Regions from separate parts of the Bacillus sp. AFS031507 genome, predicted to be linked through region 1. Evidence: a T-box and tRNA genes for the amino acid it is inferred to sense, from the RefSeq annotation. Region 1 holds a T-box; the other holds one or more tRNA genes.

Region 1 (4,862 bases):
GTCGAAGAAGACGGGTCACTTAGTTCCTTAGATGATTTGTTTGAAGAAGAAGAGCGTCGTTACACCCTTTAAGATAAAAAAGCGAAACGCTTGTGTTAGACCGTTATCAAAGTTAACCATGAAACTTATTTAACGTCTATTAAAGAGGTGAAACGTATGAATAAAATGATGACGACGACGATGATTGCTATTGGTGCTGGGATGGCTGCCTATACTGTGGCCTCAAGAAACAATATGATGTCAGCCCGAAATATGAAAAGAATGACAAAGAAAGTAAGGCGCGCGATATTTTAGAACTGAATCCCCCCTCAAATTCGAGGGGGATTTTTGCGTTTCGGTTCATACCTGTTAACATGCGCTACCGCTTTTCTGATGCATAATTCCACCAAGTGTCTCTAAAACTAACATGAATGGGAGGCTTAACACGTGGAGATTCAAATGAAATGGTATTACCGCATCGGGTTTTTACTCCTTTTATTAATTGCCATCTATGTGTTTCTAAAAATCCGCTTTGTTTGGATGCCTGTCTTTAGGGTAGCTATAATTATTATCCTCCCCTTTGTAATCGGAGGATTTATCACCTATTTGCTGCATCCAATTGTCGAAAAATTACACCAAAAAGGCTTGCATCGAGGGCTCGCTATTTTTCTTATTTATATTTTATTTTTTGGTGGTCTGGGCATTTGCATATATAAGGGAATTCCGGCGATGATCGACCAAATAAAAGACCTCTCTGAGAGCGCGCCAGTTTTAGCAGAGCAATACAGAGGTTGGGTTGATAAACTTCAATCGCATACAAGAGAATGGCCCGACGGCTTGCAAACTAGAATTGATGATGGGATTGATGCGTTTGAAGAAAAGCTTGACTCCTTGTTGTCAGTCATTGTAAATATTTTAATTAGTTTTTTTAATTCTGCTTTAATTATGATGATCATTCCATTCATTGCCTTTTATATGCTAAAGGATTTTCAATTGATTAAACGATCCCTATGGTATATTACCCCTAAACAGTGGAGGAAGAAGGGGACACTTTTCCTAAAAGACGTTGATGAATCGCTGGGCAGCTACATAAGAGGTCAACTCCTGGTATGTGTGATCATTGGCAGTGTCTCAGCCCTTTTGTTTTGGATATTTCATCTAAAGTACTCTTTAATTTTGGGCTTGATTGTTGGAGTGACCAATGTCATTCCCTATTTTGGACCCATCATCGGAGCTGTCCCAGCAATCATCATCGCTGCCACATCTTCCGTAAAATTAGTTGTGATTACAATGGTGATTGTTTTTGGGCTTCAATTTCTAGAAGGAAACATCCTTTCTCCATTGATTGTAGGTAAAAGTCTTCATATGCACCCCTTAATAATCATGATGGCGTTAACCGCTGGGGGGGAAGTCGGTGGAATACTTGGACTTATCTTGGCTGTTCCTGTTTTAGTGGTAATAAAAGTGGCTATTATTCACGCGAAAAATCATTTTATTCGCAGGAAAGCAAAAGAACCTTCCACATAAGCGGGTGATAGATTGACAAACTTTTTTCGGGTAGCTATAATTCGTGATATAGAATGATTATTTGTATGAAAATGTTGAAGGATTGAGTATGTTGTAGACCATCTGTAACGCATTTGCGTAGAAGAGAGGAGCTTCCCTGGCTGAAAGAAGCTCTAGATGAAGGACGACAGAAAGCTAATCTGGAGTGCAGCTAACCACTGCCGTATTCCTGCGTTAAGGGATTATTGAGAGATGGATACGTGTTTTGTATCCGTAATCAGGGTGGTACCGCGAGACAAGCTCTCGTCCCTGTTTTTGGGATGAGGGCTTTTTTGTGTGCTTTTTTATTAAAAAGGGAGGTCTAATAATGAAAAATTTAACAGGTTCACAAATTCGTTCGATGTTTTTAGAGTTTTTTAGTAAAGAAAAAGGTCATACTATTGAACCGAGTGCATCACTTGTGCCGCATGATGATCCATCACTATTATGGATTAACAGTGGGGTTGCAACTTTAAAGAAGTATTTTGATGGACGTGTCGTTCCTGAAAATCCTAGAATTACAAATGCGCAGAAATCTATCAGAACCAATGACATTGAAAATGTCGGAAAAACAGCCCGCCACCATACATTCTTTGAAATGCTCGGTAACTTTTCAATCGGTGAATATTTTAAAGTAGAAGCTATTGAATGGGCATGGGAATTCTTAACGTCTGAAAATTGGATTGGCTGGGATCCAGAACTTCTCTCGGTTACGATCCATCCTGAAGATCACGAAGCCTTTGAAATCTGGCATAACACCATCGGTCTCCCGGAGGAGCGCATTATTCGCCTCGAAGGAAACTTCTGGGATATTGGTGAAGGCCCAAGCGGTCCGAATACAGAAATTTTCTATGACCGAGGTCCAGAGTATGGAAATGATCCTACGGATCCTGAACTCTACCCAGGTGGTGAAAATGACCGTTATCTTGAGGTCTGGAACCTAGTATTTTCTCAATTTAATCATAACCCGGATGGTACCTATACACCGCTGCCAAAGAAAAATATTGATACTGGAATGGGATTAGAACGAATGGCTTCCGTTGTTCAAAACGTCCCTACCAATTTTGATACAGATTTATTTATCCCTATTATTCGTGCAACAGAAGAGATTTCCGGCGAAAAATACGGACAGAACAAAGAGACCGATGTTGCCTTCAAAGTAATTGCAGACCATATTCGTACGGTTGCCTTTGCAGTCGGCGATGGGGCATTGCCTTCAAATGAAGGTCGTGGCTATGTACTGCGCCGCTTACTTCGCAGGGCTGTTCGGTATGCTAAACAAATTAATATTAATCGTCCATTTATGTTTGAACTCGTTCCTGTCGTAGGCGAAATCATGGATGATTTCTATCCAGAAGTGAAAGACAAGACCGATTTTATTCAAAAAGTCATCAAAAGTGAGGAAGAACGCTTCCATGAAACACTTCATGAAGGCTTAGCGATTTTAGCAACTGTGATTAAGAAGGAAAAAGAGACAGGCAGTGAAACCATCACTGGTGCGGATATTTTCCGACTTTATGACACATATGGGTTCCCGGTTGAATTAACAGAGGAATATGCTGAAGAAGAGGGCATGAAGGTTGATCATGAAGGCTTTGAAGTAGAAATGGAGCAACAGCGTGAGCGTGCCCGAGCAGCAAGACAAGATGTCGACTCTATGCAGGTCCAAGGCGGTGTCCTTAGAGATGTTAAGGTCGAAAGTAAGTTTGTCGGCTATGACGAACTTAAAACGAATTCTATTGTGGCAGCAATCATTAAAAATGGTGAACTTGTCGACAAAGCATCGAGCGGTGAGGAAGTTCAGCTAATTCTAGATGTGACACCGTTTTATGCAGAGAGTGGCGGACAAATTGCTGACCGTGGTTTGATAACAGGTGTAGATTCTAGTATAACGGTTAAGGATGTTCAAAAAGCACCAAATGGTCAAAACCTTCACCAAATAGTTGTGAAATCAGGAACATTAACAACGAACGACAAGGTGACAGCTGAAGTTGATGCTGAAAACCGCGTGAAAATTATTAAAAACCATACAGCGACCCATTTGTTACACCAAGCCTTAAAAGACGTTCTAGGCGAACATGTGAACCAAGCTGGTTCCCTTGTAGAACCAGATCGTCTTCGCTTTGACTTTTCGCATTTTGGTCAAATTAAACCAGAAGAACTTGAACAAGTCGAGAAAATCGTCAATGAAAAAATCTGGAGAAACATCGAGCTGGACATCAGCCTAAAGCCAATTGCTGAAGCAAAAGAAATGGGGGCAATGGCTCTTTTTGGAGAAAAATATGGTGATATTGTCCGTGTAGTAAGGGTTGGCGATTATAGCCTAGAGCTTTGCGGCGGCTGCCATGTTCCAAATACATCTGTGATTGGGTTGTTTAAAATTATTTCTGAAGGCGGAATTGGTGCTGGAACGAGAAGGATTGAAGCGGTAACCGGTGAATCAGCTTACAAATCATTAAATGAGCAAGTGAGCTTGTTAAAGGATGCAGCTGAGAAACTAAAAACCAATCCGAAAGAAATTGTTAATAGAATTGATAGTTTAATGCTAGAAATCAAACAACTTCACAGAGAAAACGAATCTCTTTCAACAAAACTTGGGAATATTGAAGCCGGAAATCTCGTATCAAAGGCGAAAGAAATTGATGGGGTAACAGTGTTAGCTGCAAATGTTCAAGGTGCTGATATGAATAACTTAAGAAATATGGCTGATGATTTGAAGCAAAAACTGGGCTCGGTCGTAATTGTTTTGGGTAGTGCCCATGAAGGAAAGGTTAACTTAATTGCAGCAGTTACCAAGGATTTAATTGAAAAAGGTTATCATGCTGGAAAGTTGATCAAAGAAGTTGCTTCTCGCTGCGGCGGCGGCGGCGGCGGTCGTCCTGACATGGCTCAAGCAGGTGGTAAGGATCCGGAAAAACTGGATGCTGCACTTCAATTCGTTGATGAATGGGTAAAATCCATTTGATAATAGGACAAAGTAGTGTAAAATGTAGGTAACTAAGCTAAAAAGCGGAAGTGCCCAGGCGCTTCCGCTAGACAATACAATTCTCTCCTCAAATAAAAAGCGAGGTGTATGCAATGAGCTCATTTGACAAAACGATGCGATTTAATTTTCCTGAAGAACCGTTTGAGCATGATATAAATGACGTTCTTCTTCAAGTTTATGAAGCTTTGCAGGAAAAAGGCTACAATCCGATCAACCAAATTGTTGGTTATCTTTTATCAGGAGATCCTGCCTATATTCCGCGTCATCGCGATGCCCGCAATATTATTCGCAAGCTTGAACGAGATGAAATTATTGAAGAATTAGTGAAATCCTATCTAAAACAACAGCGAGA
Region 2 (4,862 bases), on a different contig from region 1:
TAAGCGACTTTATTAATTTAACACACCCAACATCTTAATGTCAACAACTTTTTCAAATACTTTTTCCGTTTGTTAACTCTCTCGATGAGGACGAGATTTAATATAACATGATAAATTAATGTTTGCAATATAATTTTAAAAGTTTTTTTGAAAAGCTCATTCTTATTACTAAAGTAAGGACCATATAAAAAACAGGGAAATGTAAAACTAATTGTTATAGCCTTTTTTGATCCTTCTTATCATATAATAAATAGACAGTTATTGATAAATAGTAAACAATTTCCATAATCATAAAAATATAAGTTCCCACTTGTTCTTCCATTAGATACTCGATTATGTGTAGAATCAACATAGGAAAACCTTTAATTTTTCCAATGCTCTATATTTTCTACCACCACAACAAACAAAACTTCAGTCAACAGACTGTGTAATTGGACGTGAACCTGAGATGAGTAGTATCGATATCCATATTTTAATTAAGTTAGGTGTTTCTGCTATTTTTGGCCTTATTATCGGCCTAGAACGAGAATTAAAAAGGAAACCAGTTGGACTTAAGACAAGTCTGGTTATCTCGGTTGTGAGTTGTTTGCTGACAATTGTATCGATTGAATCGGCGTATATGTTTCCCAATTCGGATAATGTTAAAATTACAATGGACCCTCTTCGCTTAGCAGCACAGATTGTTTCAGGAATTGGTTTCTTAGGTGCGGGGGTTATCCTAAGACGGGGCAATGATAGTATTTCAGGATTAACTACTGCTGCCATGATATGGGGAGCCGCAGGAATTGGCATAGCTGTCGGTGCTGGTTTTTTCATAGAGGCATTTGTTGGTGTTGCGCTACTTATAATTAGTGTGGAATTTGTTCCATTTTTAATGAAGATCATTGGTCCGAAACAATTACGGGAAAAAGAAGTCATGTTGCACTTGTTTATTAGAGATCAAAATCAAATTGATAAAGCGATTTCTTTCTTATTAGAAAAAAATTATATTGTTCGTAGACTCAAGATTAAAGATTTAGACAACGGGGACCATCTTGTTCAAATCTTAGTTGCAGTGGATTACCGTGAAAAGACAACCGATGTGTATTCCTCTGTATCGAATTTAGAAAGTGTTCAGAAAGTTGAAATCGAAAGTATTGGCTAGAAAAAAAATTTATGTAAATCCAAAATTTTCTCTTGCAAGATAATAGCAATACAGATATAATTTTTCTTGTACCAATAAACTGGGGGATTAGCTCAGCTGGGAGAGCGCTTGCATGGCATGCAAGAGGTCAGGGGTTCGAGCCCCCTATTCTCCATATTTCGAAAACCTTTGCGCTGCAAGGGTTTTTTTTATTTCTCTGATTTACACAATAACATCCAACCCTCTCCATTATTTCTCCTAATAAATATTCCATGGGTATTTTTACCTTTTTTTAAAATTTCCTATTGCAAATTCTCTTCTCAATATAATAAAATCGAAAATGTAATTTAAAAATTTAGAAAAATCTGTATTTAAAGGAGTGAATTGTAAAAAAATTAATTTCTTCCAGTATAATTCCGCCACGATCTATTTTTCCTCAACAATTGACCAATCAGCATTATCTTTATTTGACCTCAGATTTGAACAAAGGGTTTTTAAATGAGAGGGGGAACTTCCATTGGAGGCAAAAAAAACTAAGGTTAATTCCGAAAGCGATTACTCTGCAATTGTTCAATCATCATCATTTCAAAAATTACTCTCCGAAAAGAAAAAATTCATCGTACCAATCACCATATTCTTTTTTTGTTTTTATTTTGCATTGCCTGTATTAACTTCCTATTCGACAGTGTTAAATCATAAGTTTATCGGAAGTATAACATGGGCATGGGTCTTTGCTTTTTTACAATTTGTCATGACATGGGTTTTATGTATGCTTTACTCGAAAAAAGCAGCAAGATTTGATGAATTAGCTAATAAAGTCATCCAAGAAAGGGGGACTAACTAATGAATACAGCTGCATTTACTATGTTTCTATGTATCGTTTTTGTCACGTTAGTGATTACATACTACGCTTCAAAACGGACGAAAAATGCAAGTGAGTTCTACACGGCTGGCGGAGGTCTTACTGGCTGGCAAAATGGACTTGCCATCGCTGGGGATTATATGTCCGCTGCATCCTTCCTTGGAATTGCTGGGGCAGTCGCCTTAACGGGATTTGATGGCTTCTTTTATAGCATTGGTTTCCTAGTTGCCTATCTTGTTGTACTTTATTTGGTCGCTGAACCTCTAAGAAACCTCGGAAAATATACCTTTGCAGATATGATTGCTGCAAGATTTGATGCAAAAAAAGTGCGTGGTTTTGCCGCAATGAACACGGTAACCATTTCGATTTTTTACATGATTGCTCAGCTAGTTGGTGCAGGTGCACTTATCAAATTATTATTAGGCTTAGAATATACCACATCCGTTTTAATTGTTGGCGTACTAATGACTGTATATGTTATTTTTGGAGGAATGCATGCAACAAGCTGGGTCCAAATCATTAAAGCCGTTCTATTAATGGGTGGTACCTTAGTCATTTCTATTATTGTTTTTGCCAAATTTAACTGGAGTATTACCGATATGTTTGCGCAAATGAAAACTGCAACACCATTAAAGGACACTTTCCTAAATCCTGGCGTAAAATACAAAATTGGTCTTGATACGATTTCCTTAAACATGGGATTAGTCCTAGGAACAGCAGGTCTGCCCCATATTCTTGTTCGGTTCTTTACGGTAAAGGATGCAAAAACAGCTCGTTCCTCAGTTGTATATGCCACATGGATCATTGGGATTTTTTACGTTATGACCATTTTTCTTGGCTTCGGTGCGGCAGCTTTTGTAGGTAACAGTACAATTGTTGCAGCTAATCCGGCAGGGAATATGGCTGCTCCGCTTTTAGCCCAAGCTCTTGGTGGAAATATGTTATTTGCTTTTATTTCAGCAGTCGCTTTTGCAACTATTCTAGCTGTTGTTGCTGGCCTTGTTCTGACAGCTGCCTCAGCGTTTGCCCATGATTTCTATAACGTTATCCTTAAAAAGGGAAAAGCAACAGAAAAGCAGCAAGTGGGTATGGCACGCTGGGCAGCAGTTGGAGTTTCTGTCATATCTATTATACTTGCCTTAGGTGCACAAACTCTTAATGTCGCCTTCTTAGTTTCACTTGCCTTTGCCGTCGCAGCGAGTGCAAATTTACCTGTTATTCTGTATACAATTTACTGGAAACGCTTTAATACAACCGGTGCCGTTTGGGCTATGGTGGTTGGGCTTATTTCAGCAATCGGCTTGGTGCTAGTCAGCCCGAATGTTTTCAGCCCTGAAGTTGGAAAAGCTATTTTTGTAGGTGAGCCTTGGTTCCCGTATACAACTCCAGGAATTGTTTCTATTCCACTCGGATTTATTGCGGGCTATCTTGGAACTATTTTCTCAAGCCAAAAAGCCGATGTAAAAAGATATGAGGAAGTACTGGTTAAATCGAATACTGGCATTAGAATTGGTAGTTAAATAAGCGAATGGGACTGAATCATTTTCAGTCCCATTTGTTTTAAAAATGTATATTATCTTGGTCCTTTTCTTCCTGAACCTGTTTTCGTACTGTTTCTTCCTGACGTAACGGTTTGGGACCTTCTTTCAGAGTTGCCTCTTCCTCCAGACCTATTTTCCCTTCTACCTGTATCGTTTCGATTTCGTGATGTGCTTGTTCTTGCTTTACTCATTCCACGTTTATCTTTATGAACTGTATTACGTTCTTTTTTAACGTCTTCTGTTTCGGATTTCTCTTCGCTATTACTCATATTTTGTTTTGGAATGATGATGTTTAACTCTTGTTCAATCGTGTCAAGCATAGACCTGTCCGCCGAAGAATAAAAGGTAATTGCAAGACCTGTCATTCCAGCTCTGCCTGTTCGGCCAATTCGATGAACATAACTGTCAGCATCTTCAGGGATATCATAATTAAATACATGCGTGACGCCTTCAACATCTAGTCCTCTCGCAGCCACATCTGTAGCAATTAACAATTGCACTTCGGCATCCCTAAAACGCTTCATCACTCGTTCTCTCTTCGCTTGAGACAAATCACCATGCAATTCATCGCAAGAAAAGCCGTTTGCTTTCAGGACATCAAAAAGTTTACTTACTCTTCGTTTCGTCCGACAAAAAACTACCGCTAAATAGGGACGATAAGTTTCCACTAATTGAATAAGCGTGGCTTGTTTAGCACGATCCGTTGTATGAATCGCAATCTGCTTAACATTTTCAGCCGGACCTTGTGTTTTTTCTACTTGAATATATTCAGGATCACGCATATGCTTTTTTGCTAGTTTGCGAATTTCAGGCGGCATCGTTGCTGAAAACAGCATCGTTTGCCTGCTTGCTGGAGTTTCTCTGATAATATCCTCCACTTCATTAAGAAAGCCTATATGGAGCATTTGGTCTGCTTCGTCTAAAACAAGGAAAGATATTTCCGATAAACGGATGGTTTCTCTTCTAATATGATCTAAAAGTCGGCCAGGAGTCCCAACAACAATTTGCATTCCCCTCTTTAATTTTTTTAACTGTTTATCGACATCCTGCCCGCCATAGACTGCCAGGACATCTAAACCGTTAATGCCTGCTATCAATTTTTCAAATTCATCTGTAATTTGCAGTGCTAATTCTCTAGTTGGAGTCACGATAAGCGCTTGAACCTGTTCTGCTTCATAATTAATTTTTTCAAGGATTGGTAGAATAAAAGCAAACGTCTTCCCTGTTCCCGTTTGCGCCTGTGCAATTATATCGTTACCATTCATCACAAATGGAATCGCTTGTTCTTGAATCGGTGTCGGTTTTGCTATACCGTGGCCGCGTAATTTATTCACTA

What was found. A T-box is a leader RNA that pairs with one kind of tRNA and senses whether it is charged. The one in region 1 lies ahead of alaS (alanine--tRNA ligase), so its partner is inferred to be a tRNA-Ala.
Region 2: it has a tRNA-Ala gene. The T-box ahead of alaS (alanine--tRNA ligase) is inferred to sense a tRNA for this amino acid. The anticodon was not compared.

Annotation. Positions count from the first base shown of each region.
Region 1 covers NZ_NUOW01000030.1:25,536-30,397, reverse strand. Annotated here, with positions in the region: gene COE25_RS23915 (hypothetical protein) at 1-72, shown strand, start outside; gene COE25_RS23910 (YrzQ family protein) at 157-294, shown strand; gene COE25_RS23905 (AI-2E family transporter) at 427-1,506, shown strand; T-box leader at 1,572-1,799, shown strand; gene alaS (alanine--tRNA ligase) at 1,853-4,489, shown strand; gene COE25_RS23895 (IreB family regulatory phosphoprotein) at 4,603-4,862, shown strand, end outside.
Region 2 covers NZ_NUOW01000002.1:100-4,961, forward strand. Annotated here, with positions in the region: gene COE25_RS01995 (MgtC/SapB family protein) at 449-1,144, shown strand; tRNA gene COE25_RS02000 (tRNA-Ala) at 1,226-1,298, shown strand; gene COE25_RS02005 (DUF485 domain-containing protein) at 1,641-1,967, shown strand; gene COE25_RS02010 (solute symporter family protein) at 1,967-3,505, shown strand; gene COE25_RS02015 (DEAD/DEAH box helicase) at 3,559-4,862, opposite strand, start outside.